Ancylobacter polymorphus: one gene and its partner. The protein of the gene in region 1 binds, or shares a complex with, the protein of each later gene. Links are inferred from orthologs where the notes say so. Each region holds a gene or a part of one and is shown on either strand. Other genes may lie near its edges.

Region 1 (6,768 bases):
GCGCGGAGGAGATCGCGCAGGAGCTGAACCGCACCGTGGTGCTGCGCGGCAGCGCGCTGGATCGCACCATTCTGGAGGAGGCGGCGGTCGGCGATGCCGACACCATGATCGCGGTGACCAATGACGACCGGGTCAACATCCTTTCCTGTCTGCTGTCGCGCGAGCTTGGCGCCAAGCGCATGCTGTCGCTGCTGAACGACCCAGCCTATCCCGCCTTCGCGCGCGGCCTCGGCATTGACGCCTATGTGAATCCGCGCCAGATCACCGTCTCCAAAGTGCTGCAATACGTCCGCAAGGGCCGCATCCGCGGCGTGCATTCGCTGCTGAACGGGGCCGGCGAGGTGATCGAGGCCGAGGCGCTGGAAACCTCGCCGCTGGTAGGCAAGCCCCTGCGCCAACTCGACCTGTTCGACGGCATGCGCATCGGCGCGGTCATCCGCGCCGGGCGGGTCATGCTGCCGCGCGGCGACACGGTGATCCAGGCGCGTGACCGGGTGGTGATGTTCGCGCTCGCCGACAAGGTGAAGCGGGTCGAACAGCTGTTCCGGGTCAGCCTTGAATTCTTCTGAGAGAGGCCCCGGTTCATGATCGCGGTCGCCCGCTACAGCGCCCAGACGGCCGGCGTCATGGCCGGCTTCCTGCTGCTGGCCGCGCTGGTGTCGCTGTTCCGGCGCGAGCCCGGTGCCGACGTGTTCCTGATGACGGCGCTGCTCACCGTTTTCGGCGCGGGGGCGGTGCATCTCGCCGTGCGCAACCGGGCCGGGCGGCTGGACCGGCTCGCCGCCTATGGCCTGCTGCTGCTGCTTTGGCTCGTCGTGCCGATCATCGCCGCCGTGCCGATCGCCGCGACCACGACGCTCGGGCCGGTGCATGCCTGGTTCGAGGCGGTGGCGGCGTTCACCACCACCGGGCCGATCCAGATTCATGATCTCGACAAGGTGCCGCGGGCGACGCTGGGCTGGCTGCTGACGCTGCAATGGGCGGGCGGGCTGCTCACCCTTGTGGGCTTCGTCGCCGTGCTCGGCCCCGCCGGTCTCGGCGGCCTGCCGGACCGCAGCGCCCGCGCCAATCTGCTCGGCGTCACCCATCAGATGACGCTGGACGACGCGCTGCGCCTCGTGCTGCCGATCTATCTCGGCGCCACGCTCCTGTGCACCTTCCTGCTGTTCCTGCTCGGTCTTCGCCTGTTCGAGGCGCTCGGCCTCGCCGGCGCGGCATTGTCCACCGGCGGCCTGCTGCCGGATGCGGACGGCATCGCCGCCTATGGCCATTTCGGCATCAAGGCGGTGCTGATCGTTTTCATGCTGATCGGCGGCACGAGCCTGCTCTGGCAGCGCATGCTGCTCACACGGCGCTTTCGCCTCGCGCTCGGACAATATGAAAACATTGTGCTTTTCGCGCTTTGCCTCGGCCTCGGCATTGCTGCCGCGGCGATTGGTTTCCGCACGCTGGGCAGCGGCCTGTCGCTGCCGATCGCGCTGGAGGACGGGCTGTTCACCGCCGTCGCGCTGGTCACCACGACAGGCATCGAGCCGCATGCCGGCGCCTTTGCCAGCCTGCCGGTGACGGTGGTGCTCACCGTCGTCTTCATCGGCGGCGCCAGTTTCTCCACCGCGGGCGGAATCAAGATCTACCGTGCCGGGGTGATGGTGCTGCAGAGCCTGCGCGAACTGGAGCGACTGGTGCATCCCAGCGCCGTGCATCCGCGTCGTCTCGGGCAGCAGAATGTGACGTTGCAGATGATGAAGGCGATCTGGATTATGTTCGGCGTCGCCTGCACGGTGATCGGCGCGCTAACCGTGGCGCTCGCGCCGGCCATGCCGAGCTTTGAAGCGGCCTTCGTCGCGGTCGTGACGGCGCTGAGCAATGCCGGTCCGGTCTATTCCGTGAACTGGCAGCCGGACGTGAATTGGCCGGACTGGGGCGCGCTGCCGGCCTATGCGCAGCTTATACTGGCCCTGGCCATGATTCTCGGGCGGCTGGAGATTCTGGTCGTGCTGGGGCTGGCCAATTTCGCCCTCTGGCGACGTTAAAGGGCAGATATATCAAGCCACTGAGTCGCCATGTTCATGCGATGTGCGAACGGGTGGCTATACCGAGACCGGGCTGAGGACGGACGATGTCGCGCATTGCCTATGTGAACGGAGCCTATGTGCCGCACGCCGTGGCGGGCGTGCATGTGGAGGATCGCGGCTACCAGTTCGGCGACGGCGTCTATGAAGTCTGCGAGGTGCGCGGCGGGCATATGGTGGATGAGCGTCGCCACATGGAGCGGCTGGTGCGTTCGCTCGGCGAACTGCGCATCCGGCTGCCTATGTCGCTTGCCGCGCTCGGGGTGGTGCTGCGCCAGACCATCGCCCGCAACCGCGTGCGCGACGGCCTCGTCTATCTGCAGGTCACGCGCGGCGTCGCCCGGCGCGACCATTATTTTCCCGATCCGGCGACGCCGCCCTCAATCGTCGTCACCGCCCGCGCGATTGACCCGGCCAAGGGCGAGGCGGCGGCGGAGCAGGGGATCGGCGTCATCACCGTGCCGGATAATCGCTGGGAGCGGGTCGATATCAAGACCGTCGGCCTGCTGCCGAACGTCCTCGCCAAGGAGGCGGCGAAGCAGGCCGGCGCGCGCGAAGCCTGGTTCGTCGATGCGGGCGGCCATGTCACCGAGGGCGGCTCGACCAATGCCTGGATCGTCACGCCCGAGGGGCGGCTCGTCACCCGGCCGGCGGAGTCTGGCATTTTGCGCGGCATCACCCGCACGGTCATGTTCGAGGTGGCGGCCGAGCTGCAATTGCGCATCGAGGAGCGCCCCTTCACCGTGGCGGAAGCGCTGGGCGCGCGTGAGGCCTTCGTTACTTCGGCCACCAATTTCGCCACCCCGGTGGTGCGAATCGACGGGCAGGCGATCGGCGACGGCCGGCCCGGCCCGGTGGCGCGCGCCCTGCGCGCCAACTACCACCGGCTTGCCGAAATCGCCCGCTGACACAGGTAATTCTGCCCGCCCGGCCGGCAGGCGGGTGCGGAAAGACCTTGCCAAGGGGAACCAACTTGGCGAAAGCATCTTGCGCGCCAGACATGCTATGCCATGTTTGGGGCGCACGTCTTTGTGCTTGACCGCTCCCGGACGGGGCGCAGAGCGCAGGACGACCGCGCCGACCTACGAGCAACAACAAACAAACGGATCAAAAAACCATGGCCGCGGAACGTTCGCAGAACCTCCAGGACACCTTTCTCAATCACGTCCGCAAGAACAAGACGCCGCTCACCATCTTCCTGGTCAATGGCGTGAAGCTGCAGGGAGTCGTCACCTGGTTCGATAATTTCTGCGTGCTGCTGCGCCGCGATGGCCATTCGCAGCTCGTTTACAAGCACGCGATCTCGACCATCATGCCCGGCCATCCGGTTCAGCTGTTCGAACCCGATGAGACCGGCGAGAAGGGCTGATCTTGGAGTTCAAGCCCTCCCGCACGTCGTCCGCCGGTCGTGCCGCCGGCCTGCCTGTCGAGCATGAAACCGAAGGCGACGCGACCCGCGTGGTGGTGATCGTTCCGCACCTGACCCGTCGCGGGGCAGGGGAGGAGGGCGTGCGCCGCTCGCCCGAGGCGCGGCTCGACGAGGCGGTCGGTCTCGTCCTCGCCATTGATCTGAAGCTTGTCGGCAGCGCGCTTGTGGGCTTGTCGCAGGTGCGTCCGGCCACCTATCTCGGCAGTGGCAAGGTCGAGGAAATCGCCGGGCTGGTGAAGGCGGAGGAGGCGGGGCTGGTCTTTGTCGATGCCCCGCTCAGCCCGGTGCAGCAGCGCAACCTCGAAAAGGCGTGGTCGGCCAAGGTGATCGACCGCACCGCGCTCATTCTCGAAATTTTCGGCCAGCGTGCGCGCACCAAGGAAGGTGTGCTGCAGGTCGAGTTCGCCCATCTCAACTATCAGCGCAGCCGGCTGGTGCGCTCCTGGACCCATCTGGAACGCCAGCGCGGCGGCTTCGGCTTTCTCGGTGGCCCCGGCGAGACGCAGATCGAGGCCGACCGCCGGCTGATTGGCGAGCGCATCGTCAAGATCGAGCGCGAGCTGGAGCAGGTCAAGCGCACCCGCGCCCTGCACCGCGCCAGCCGCAAGAAGGTGCCTTATCCCGTGGTGGCGTTGGTCGGCTACACCAATGCCGGCAAGTCGACCCTGTTCAACCGGCTGACCCGCGCCGAGGTGATGGCGCAGGACCTGCTGTTCGCCACGCTCGACCCGACGCTGCGGGCGGTGCAGTTGCCCACCGGCGACAAGGTGATCCTGTCCGACACGGTCGGTTTCATCTCCGATCTGCCGACCCAGCTCGTCGCCGCCTTCCGCGCGACGCTGGAAGAGGTGATCGAGGCCGATCTCATCCTGCATGTGCGCGACATGGCGCATGAGGACGCGGACGCGCAGGCCCATGATGTGAAGAGCGTGCTGGCCGATCTCGACATCGACCCGGAAGACGACCATCGCGTCATCGAGGTCTGGAACAAGATCGACCGGCTGGAGCCGGAGGCGAGGGCAGGGCTGTTCAACGCCGCCGCCCGCCGCGAGGGCGATGCCCGCCCGATCCCAGTGTCGGCGCTCACCGGCGAAGGCATGGAGCCGCTGCTCGCCACCATTTCGCAGCGCCTCTCACGCGAGCGGGTGAGCCTCGCCGTCGATCTCGCCGCCGCCGATGGTGGCAATCTCAGCTGGCTCTATCGCCACAGCGAAGTGCTGGAGCGCCGCGAGGACGCGGAAGGGCGGCTGCACCTCGCCGTGCGGGTGCCGCCGGACCGTGCCGAGCAGATCGAGCGTCGCTTCGGCGCGCGGCGCATCCGGGGATAAGGCGCCAGGGCCCGTCGTCATCCCGGACGGCCGAAGGCCCATCCGGGATCGCGTGGTGATGGCGGGCGCTCCCGGCTCTGCGCTTCGCTTCGGCCGGGATGACGGCGGAGGGGCGTGCGGGGGCAGGGCGCCCCTCTGCCCTACTCCTTCGGCGCCGCCGTCTTCGCCGCCGTCTTGGCCTCCTGCCACAGCGCCTCCATCTCATCGAGGCTGGCCTCTGTCGGCGTGCGCCCGGCCTGCGCCAGCCGGTCCTCGATATGGGCGAAGCGGCGGGTGAACTTCTCATTGGTGCCGCGCAGAGCGGCCTCCGGGTCCACATCGAGATGGCGGGCGAGATTGGCCAGCGCGAACAGGAGGTCGCCGACTTCTTGCCCCGCCGCCTTCGCGTCGCCGGCGGCGATCTCGGCTTCCACCTCGTCGATCTCCTCGCGGATCTTGTCGAGCACCGGCCGCACCTCCGGCCAGTCGAAGCCGACCTTCGCCGCCTTGTCCTGCAATTTCACCGCCCGGGTGAGGGCAGGGGCGCCGGCCGGCACCCCGTCCAGCGTGCGGCCCTGCCCCGGCTCCGGCGGCAGACCCCGCGCCGCCCGTCGGGCGGCCCGCCGCGCCTTCTCTTCCGCCTTGATGGCGTCCCACGCCGCATTCACCGCCGCCACGTCGCGCCCACGCGCGTCGCCGAACACATGCGGGTGGCGGCGGATCATCTTGGCGGTGATCGCTTCTACCACGGCGCCGAAATCGAAGGCGCCGCGCTCCTGCGCCAGCCGGGCGTGGAACACCACCTGCAGCAGCAGGTCGCCGAGTTCGTCGCAGAGGTCGTCCAGATCGCCGCGGGCGATGGCGTCGGCCACCTCATAGGCTTCCTCGATCGTGTAGGGCGCGATCGTGTCGAAGTCCTGTGCAAGGTCCCAAGGGCAGCCGGTCTCCGGCGTGCGCAGTGCCGCCATGATCTCCAACAGGCGCTCTATGTCGCGGGAGGGCGTCAATTCCGCCTCCGAGTGATTCGCAGAAGACATATTATGGAAAACACTCTTATGGGCGGGGGAGGTCGCGTGGGTGAGAAAGGCACGTTAAATGACTGTCAGAGCGTGATTTTCATGCCGTCATAGGCGGCGACCACGCCGTCCGGCAATTCCCGTGTCAGCGTGGCGTAGTCGAGATCGGTGTGCAGGTTTGTGAGCACGGCGCGGCGCGGCTGCATACGCTCGATCCAGGCCAGCGCCTCGCTGAGCGACAGATGCGTCGGGTGCGGCTTGGGCCGCAGCGCGTCGATGATCCACACATCGAGGTCGGCGAGATAAGCCAGGCTTTCCTCCGGCAGATCGTGCAGGTCGCTGGAATAGGCCAGCCCGCCAATGCGGAAGCCATAGGAGATGATGTTGCCGTGGTACTGCCGGTACGCCTGCGCCTCGACCGTCCCGCCGGGCCCGGCGACGCGGATGGTGTCACCGGCGTGGAAACGGTGCTCGGTCAGGATCGGCGGGTAGTCGCTGCCCGGCGGCGTCTCGAAGCAATAGCCGAAGCGCTGGTGCAGCATCGCCGAGGTCTCGGGATCGACATGCACGTCGATGCGGCGGCGGTTGAGGATTGTCAGCGGGCGCAGATCGTCGATGCCGTGGGTGTGGTCGGCATGTTCATGGGTGAACAGCACGGCGTCGAGCCGGTCGACCCCGGCGTCGATCAATTGCTCACGCAGATCCGGCGAGGTGTCGATCAGCACCCGCGTCGGCCGCTCGGCGCCGTCGTCAAGGCGCTCGACCAGCATCGAGCAGCGGCGGCGGCGGTTGCGTGGTTCGTTCGGGTCGCACACGCCCCAGCCCTGCCCGACTCGCGGCACCCCGCCGGAGGAGCCGCAGCCGAGAATGGTGAAGGTCAGCGCCATGGGGAGCGGAAGCCTCTAGGATGCGCGGGAGAACAGGCGGAAGAAGTTCTGCGTCGT
Region 2 (7,022 bases), 1.8 Mb from region 1 along the record:
AACGACAAGGTGGCGCTCTATTCGGCGGTGAATGTCGAGCGCATCCGGCTCATGACCTATGTGCTGCTCGGCCTGCTCGTCGGCCTCGCCACCATCATGTATGTGCCCCGCCTCGGTTCGGCCTCCGGCTCCACCGGCATGCTGTGGGAACTTGAGGCGATCGCTGCCGTCATCATCGGCGGCACGGCGCTGAAGGGCGGCTATGGCCGCGTCTGGGGCACGGTGATCGGCGTGCTGATCCTCAGCCTGATCGACAACATCCTCATCCTGGCGGACCTCGTCTCCCCCTATCTCAACGGGACGATCCAGGGCGTCATCATCGTGCTCGCGGTGGTTCTCCAGCGCGGCAAATCATCATCCGCCTGAGAGCGGAGACCATGGGAGAAACGACAATGGAACGCAGGACCTTTCTCACCACCGCCGCCATCGGCGCCGCCACCGCCGCGGCAGGCGTCTCCATGCCCGCGCTCGCGCAGGGCAAGAAGGCGGTGATCGGCGTCTCGATCCCCTCCGCCACCCACGGCTTCATGGGCGGGCTGAACTGGCACGCGCAGGAAACCATCAAGCGGCTGAAGACGACCTATCCGAACCTTGAATTCGTGCTCGCCACCGCCGGCGCGGTGGGCAAGCAGGTCAACGACATCGAGGACATGGTGGCGACGCGCAACATCAACGCGCTTGTCGTACTCCCCTTCGAATCCGAGCCGCTGACTAGCCCGGTCAAGGCGGTGAAGGATGCCGGCAAATGGGTGACCGTGGTCGATCGCGGCCTCTCCCAGCCCGGCATCGAGGACCTCTATGTCGCCGGCGACAACACCGCCTTCGGCCGCGTCTCCGGCGAATATTTCAAGGCCAATCTCAAGCCCGGCGCCAAGATCGTGGTGCTGCGCGGCATTCCCACCACGCTCGACAATGAGCGGGTCGACGCCTTCCAGGCCGCCATTGCCGGCTCGGGCATCGAAATTCTCGACATGCAGCACGGCAACTGGAACCGCGACAAGGCGTTCCAGGTCATGCAGGACTACCTGTCCAAGCACAAGAAGATCGACGCCGTGTGGGCGGCGGACGACGACATGGCCATCGGCGTGATGGAGGCCATCTCCCAGGCCGGGCGGCAGAAGGAGATGTGGATCGTCGGCGGCGCCGGCATGAAGGAGATCATCAAGCGGGTGATGGACAAGGACCCGCAGATCCCGGTCGACGTCTCCTACACCCCGGCGCAGATTTCCACCGCGCTGGAAGTCACCGCGCTGCGCTTCGTTTCCAACACGCCGGTCTATGGCCGCTTCATCATTGGCTCGACGCTGATCACGGCGGAGAACGCGGCGCAGTTCTACTTCCCCGACAGCCCGTTCTGATCCATCGACGGCGGAGGGGGCCGCGCGTCCCCTCCGGCGCATGGCTCATGCTATCCTCGCGCCATGATTCCGTTTGAAGGCGACGCCCTCGCCCTCGCGCCACGCCTCATTGGGGTAACGCTGCTGGTCGACGGCGTCGGCGGCCTCATCGTCGAGACCGAGGCCTATCGGCGCGACGACCCGGCCTCGCACAGCTTCACCGGCCGCACACCGCGCAACGCGGCGATGTTCGGCCAGCCGTTCCATGCCTATGTCTACCGCTCCTACGGTCTGCACTGGTGCTTCAACATCGTTGCGGAAGGCCACGGGGCGGTGCTGATAAGGGCGCTGGCGCCGCTCGTGGGGCTGGAGCGCATGGCGGCGCGCCGGGGCGGCCCGGCCTTTCTCTGCGCGGGTCCCGGCCGGCTCACCCAGGCGCTCGCCATCACCGGCGCTCTCGACGGCGCGCCGCTCGACCTTCCGCCCTTCGACTGGCGCGAGCGCGAGGGCGTGCCCGACATCGTGACCGGGCCGCGCATCGGCATCTCCAAGGCCGTCGCCGAGCCCTGGCGGTTCGGGCTGCGCGGCTCGCCCTTCCTCAGCCGCCGCTTCCCCTGAACCCTCCCCCACATACCCGCGTCCGGTAGCCGGCTAAGCAGGAGCGTCGGCAGGCACGAATCCATGCCGCGAATGCACGCGCGCCGGCAACGAATGGCTCCCCCTGCGGTTAGTGAGGCGACGCCGGATCACTGGCCACACGCCGAGGGAGCGCAGACGCATGGCACGCAAGAGCAAGGGGGCCGCCGGTTCGGCCGCGCGGATTCACGACCAGACCCTGACGCGGGGCGCGGGCGGCGAGCTGCACCAGTTCGCGGAGGGCGACACGCAGGTGCTGACCACCGCGCAGGGCGGCCCGGTGGCGGACGACCAGAACACGCTGAAAGTGGGCCCGCGCGGCCCGGCGCTGATGGAAGACTTCCACTTTCGCGAGAAGATGTTCCATTTCGACCATGAGCGCATTCCCGAGCGCGTGGTGCATGCCCGCGGCTATGGCGCCCATGGCTATTTCGAGACCTATGAATCGCTGGCGAAATATACCCGGGCCGACCTGTTCCAGCGCCCCGGCGAGAAGACGCCCGCCTTTGTGCGCTTTTCCACCGTGGCCGGCTCCAAGGGCTCCTTCGACCTCGCCCGCGACGTGCGCGGCTTCGCGGTGAAGATTTACACGAGGGAAGGCAACTGGGACCTCGTCGGCAACAACATCCCGGTGTTCTTCATCCAGGACGCCATCAAGTTTCCCGATGTCATCCACGCGGTGAAGCCCGAGCCGGACCGCGCCTTTCCGCAGGCGCAGTCGGCGCATGACAATTTCTGGGACTTCATCTCGCTGACCCCGGAATCCATGCACATGATCATGTGGGTGATGTCGGACCGGGCGATCCCGCGCTCCTTCCGCTTCATGGAAGGCTTCGGCGTCCACACCTTCCGCCTGCTCAACGCCAAGGACGAATCCACCTTCGTCAAATTCATCTGGAAGCCCAAGCTCGGGCTGCAATCCGTGGTGTGGAACGAGGCGGTGAAGATCAACGGCGCCGACCCCGACTTTCATCGCCGCGACCTGTGGCAGGCGATCCAGTCCGGCGATTTCCCGGAATGGGAATTGTGCGTGCAGCTGTTCGACCAGGATTTCGCCGACAGCTTCGATTTCGATGTGCTCGACCCGACCAAACTGATCCCGGAAGAAATCATCAAGCCGGTGCCCGTCGGCCGGCTGGTGCTGGACCGCATGCCGGACAATTTCTTCGCCGAGACCGAGCAGGTGGCGTTCATGACGCAGAACGTGCCGCCGGGTATCGATTTTTCCAACGATCCGCTGCTGCAGGGGCGGAATTTCTCCTATCTCGACACCCAGCTGAAGCGTCTCGGCAGCCCGAACTTCACCCATATCCCGATCAACGCGCCGAAATGCCCCTTCGCGCATTTCCAGCAGGACGGGCACATGGCGATGCGCAACCCGGTGGGGCGCACCAATTACCAGCCCAATTCGCGGGGGGAGGGTCCCCGGCCCGACCCGGCGCGCGGCTTCCGCAGCTTCGCCGAGTCGATCGACGCGCCGAAGGTGCGGCTGCGGCCGGAGAGCTTCGCCGACCATTACAGCCAGGCGCGGCAGTTCTTCAACAGCCAGACCGCGCCGGAGCAGAAGCACATCGCCATGGCGCTGACCTTCGAGCTCAGCAAGGTCGAAGAGGTGGTTATCCGCGAGCGCATGGTGGCGCATCTGCTCAACATTGACGAGGCGCTCGGCGCGACGGTGGCCGACAAGCTCGGCATCGACATGCTGCCCAAGCCCGCCGATGTGGCCGTAACCCCGCGGGACGACCTGCCCGCCTCGCCCGCGCTCAGCATCATCGAGAACGGCCCGAAGAGCTTTAGGGGTCGCAAGGTGGGCGTGCTGGTGAGCAATGGCTGTGACGGCACGCTGCTGAATGCGCTTCAGGCGACCCTCGCCGCCGAAGGGGCGACGATGGAGCTGGTGGCGCCGAAAGTGGGCGGCGTCGAGACCGCCGACGGCACCAAGCTGCCCGCCCATCACATGATCGACGGCGGCCCCTCGGTGCTGTTTGACGCGGTGGCGCTGCTGCTGTCGGAGGAAGGCGCGGAACGGCTCGCCGGCGAGGCGGCAGCGCGCGACTTCGTGGCGGACGCCTTCGCCCATTGCAAGTTCATCGGCTTCACCGCCGCCGCCCTGCCGCTGATGGCCAAGGCCGGCGTCGCCCCGGACGCCGATGAAGGGCTGATCACGCTGGAGGATGCCACTTCGGTCGACGCCTTCGTTGAGAGCTGCCGTGCGCTGCGCCTGTGGGCGCGGGAAGCGGCGGTCAAGCTCTGAACGGCGGGGCCATGGCAGCGCGCGGCCTCATCCACGGTCCGCTCGGGGCGAACTGCCTGCATCTGTGCGTCGACATGCAGCGCCTGTTCGCACCGGGCTCGCCCTGGACGGTGCCGTGGCTGGAAAAAGTGTTGCCGGCGGTGGAGGCGCTGTGTGCGCATCGTCCCGAACGGACGGTGTTCACCCGCTTCGTACCGCCGCAGCGGGCGAGCGACGCGATCGGCAGCTGGGCGCGCTATTATCAGCGCTGGGAGGCCGTCACCGGCGAGGCATTGGGTCCGGAGGCGGTACGGCTGGTGCCAACGCTGGAGCGCTTCGTGCCGCCGGCGCGGATAATCGACAAGAGCGTCTATTCGCCCTGGACCGAGGGACGGCTCGACGCCTTGTTGGCCCCCGCCGGGGTCGAGGCGCTGGTCATCAGCGGCGGCGAGACGGATGTTTGCGTTCTCGCCACCGCACTCGGCGCCATCGACCGTGGCTTTCGGGTCATCCTGGCCACCGATGCGCTGTGCAGTTCGTCCGATGCCACGCATGACGCGCTGATGGAGCTCTATACACGCCGCTTCAGCCAGCAGGTGGAGGTGGTCCGCACCGAGGAGGTGCTGGCGCAGTGGCACTGAACCGTTTCCGCCGCGGGCGCCACCGATGAAGATCGCCACCTTCAACGTCAACGGCATCAATGGCCGGCTGACCGTGCTGCTGCGTTGGCTGGAGGAGGCGCGCCCGGATGTGGTGTGCCTGCAGGAACTGAAAGCGCCCGACGGCCGCTTTCCCATTCGCGCCATCGAGCAGGCCGGCTATGGCGCCATCTGGCACGGCCAGAAGAGCTGGAACGGCGTCGCCATCCTCGCCCGCGGGCGCGAGCCGATCGAGACAAGGCGCGGCCTGCCGGGCGAGGCGAAGGACATGCAGGCGCGCTATATCGAGGCCGCGGTCGAGGGCCTGCTGATCGGCTGCCTCTATCTGCCGAATGGCAATCCCGCGCCGGGTCCAAAATTCGACTACAAGCGGAACTGGTTCGCGCGGTTGCTGGCGCATGCGGCGGAGTTGCGGGCGCTCGACGTGCCTGTCGTGCTCGCCGGCGACTACAATGTGATGCCGACCGAACTCGACGTGTACAAGCCGGAGCGCTGGGTGGATGACGCGCTGTTCCGGCCGGAGGTGCGCGAGGCCTTCCACACCCTCACCGCACAGGGTTGGACCGACGCGCTACGCGCGCTGCATCCCGGTGAACGCCTCTACACCTTCTGGGACTATTTCCGCCGCGCCTTCGAGCGCGATGCCGGGCTGCGGCTCGACCACCTGCTGCTGAGCCCGGCGCTCGCGCCGCGCCTCACCGCCGCCGGGGTCGACCGTGCCGTGCGCGGCTGGGACAAGGCGAGCGACCACGCCCCGGCCTGGATCGAGCTCGCTCCCGCGCGCCCGGCGCGGCGGCGCAAGAGCGCCGGCTAGCTATTTCAGCCCGTCGAGATGGCTGCGTATATGCGCGGCTTCGGCCGGCGTAGTGGCGAGGCTGATCGCGGTCATGAACCCTTCACGCGCCTCCCTTGTGCGGCCGAGCTGCATCAGCAGCGCGCCGCGCAGGCCGTGATAATGGAAGTAGCCGGAAAGCCGCTCGCCCAAAGGCTCCACCATGCCGAGCGCGGCTTCCGGGCCGCGCAGTTTGGAAATCGCCACTGCACGGTTCAACGTTACCACGGGCGAGGGGGTCAGGATTTCCAGCGTGCCGTAGAGCAGGTCGATCTGCGCCCAGTCGGTCTCTTCAGGAGTGGAGGCGCGCGCATGCAACGCGGCGATGGCCGCCTGCACCTGATAGGCGCCGGGCCGACGGTGGCGCATCGCCTTGTCGAGCAATGCCAGCCCTTCAGCAATGAACGCGCGATTCCACAGGGCGCGATCCTGGTGCTCCAGCAGGATCACCGTGCCGTCGGCGGCAAAGCGGGCCGGGGCGCGGGCGTGCTGCAGCAACATCAGCGCAGCAAGGCCCATGATTTCCGGCTCGGCCGGAAACAGCCGCAGCAGCAGCCGGGCGAGGCGGATCGCTTCCTCACACAGGGGCGCGCGGGCGGCGGTCTGGTCGCCGGCGGCGGAATAACCCTCGTTGAAGACGAGATAGAGCATGGCGGCGACGGCGCCGAGCCGCTCCGCCCGCTCCACCGGGCCGGGCGGCTCGAACGGTACGCCGCCCTCCCCCGCCTGCGCACGGGCGATGCGCGCCTTGGCGCGGGTGACGCGCTGCTCCATCGCCGTCTCGCTCACCAGGAAGGCGCGGGCGATCTGGCCGACGGAGAGGCCGGAGACGATGCGCAGGGCGAGCGCGATCTGCTGCGTCGCCGGCAGCTCCGGGTGGCAGCAGATGAACAGCAGGCGCAGCACGTCGTCGCGGTAATGCGCACCGTCCATCTGTGCCGCGACCGCCGCCTCGGCATCGTCCGTATCGGAAAAGGCGTCTTCCGGCGGCAGCGCCACCTGCCTCGCCCGGCGCCGCACGCTGTCGAGCGCGACATTGCGGCCGACGAAGATGAGCCAGGCGGCCGGATCGCGCGGCGGGCCGTTTTGCGGCCAGCTCTTCAGCGCCCGCAGGCACGCCTCCTGAAACGCCTCTTCGGCGAGATCGAGGTCGCGGAAATAGCGCAGCAGTGCCGCGACCGTCTGCGGGCGCGCCGCCGTGAGCACTGGGCCGAAGGCGCGCGCCTCCTCGCTCATGGCCGCGCGCCGCCATCAAGGAACAGGCCGATCGGGCGCACCTCATAGCAGCCGCCTGGATTGGCCACGCCGAGCTCGCGGGCGATGCC

The links.
Region 2: the proteins of hfq (region 1) and K9D25_RS06665 are in contact, whole or in part, in a crystal structure (PDB 3VU3), measured with the Escherichia coli proteins. The link is inferred for Ancylobacter polymorphus from one-to-one orthologs.

What each region holds. Positions count from the first base shown.
Region 1 is NZ_CP083239.1:3,241,154-3,247,921, forward strand. What follows is about bases 2,139-4,815. They hold hfq (RNA chaperone Hfq), read left to right. Parts: upstream 2,139-3,189; coding sequence 3,190-3,441; downstream 3,442-4,815. Other genes in these bases: K9D25_RS15275 (D-amino-acid transaminase), read left to right, coding at 2,139-2,980; hflX (GTPase HflX), read left to right, coding at 3,438-4,815. Outside these bases: Trk system potassium transporter TrkA, read left to right, coding at 1-569; K9D25_RS15270 (TrkH family potassium uptake protein), read left to right, coding at 585-2,033; more of K9D25_RS15275, read left to right, coding at 2,120-2,138; more of hflX, read left to right, coding at 4,816-4,829; mazG (nucleoside triphosphate pyrophosphohydrolase), read right to left, coding at 4,970-5,815; K9D25_RS15295 (MBL fold metallo-hydrolase), read right to left, coding at 5,911-6,711; K9D25_RS15300 (TatD family hydrolase), read right to left, coding at 6,727-6,768. UniProt on the Escherichia coli protein: RNA chaperone that binds small regulatory RNA (sRNAs) and mRNAs to facilitate mRNA translational regulation in response to envelope stress, environmental stress and changes in metabolite concentrations.
Region 2 is NZ_CP083239.1:1,417,717-1,424,738, reverse strand. What follows is about bases 1,741-4,671. They hold K9D25_RS06665 (catalase), read left to right. Parts: upstream 1,741-2,115; coding sequence 2,116-4,227; downstream 4,228-4,671. Other genes in these bases: K9D25_RS06660 (cysteine hydrolase family protein), read left to right, coding at 4,239-4,671; K9D25_RS06670 (DNA-3-methyladenine glycosylase), read left to right, coding at 1,741-1,955. Outside these bases: K9D25_RS06680 (ABC transporter permease), read left to right, coding at 1-366; K9D25_RS06675 (ABC transporter substrate-binding protein), read left to right, coding at 393-1,358; more of K9D25_RS06670, read left to right, coding at 1,422-1,740; more of K9D25_RS06660, read left to right, coding at 4,672-4,847; xth (exodeoxyribonuclease III), read left to right, coding at 4,873-5,679; K9D25_RS06650 (RNA polymerase sigma factor), read right to left, coding at 5,680-6,933; K9D25_RS06645 (YciI family protein), read right to left, coding at 6,930-7,022.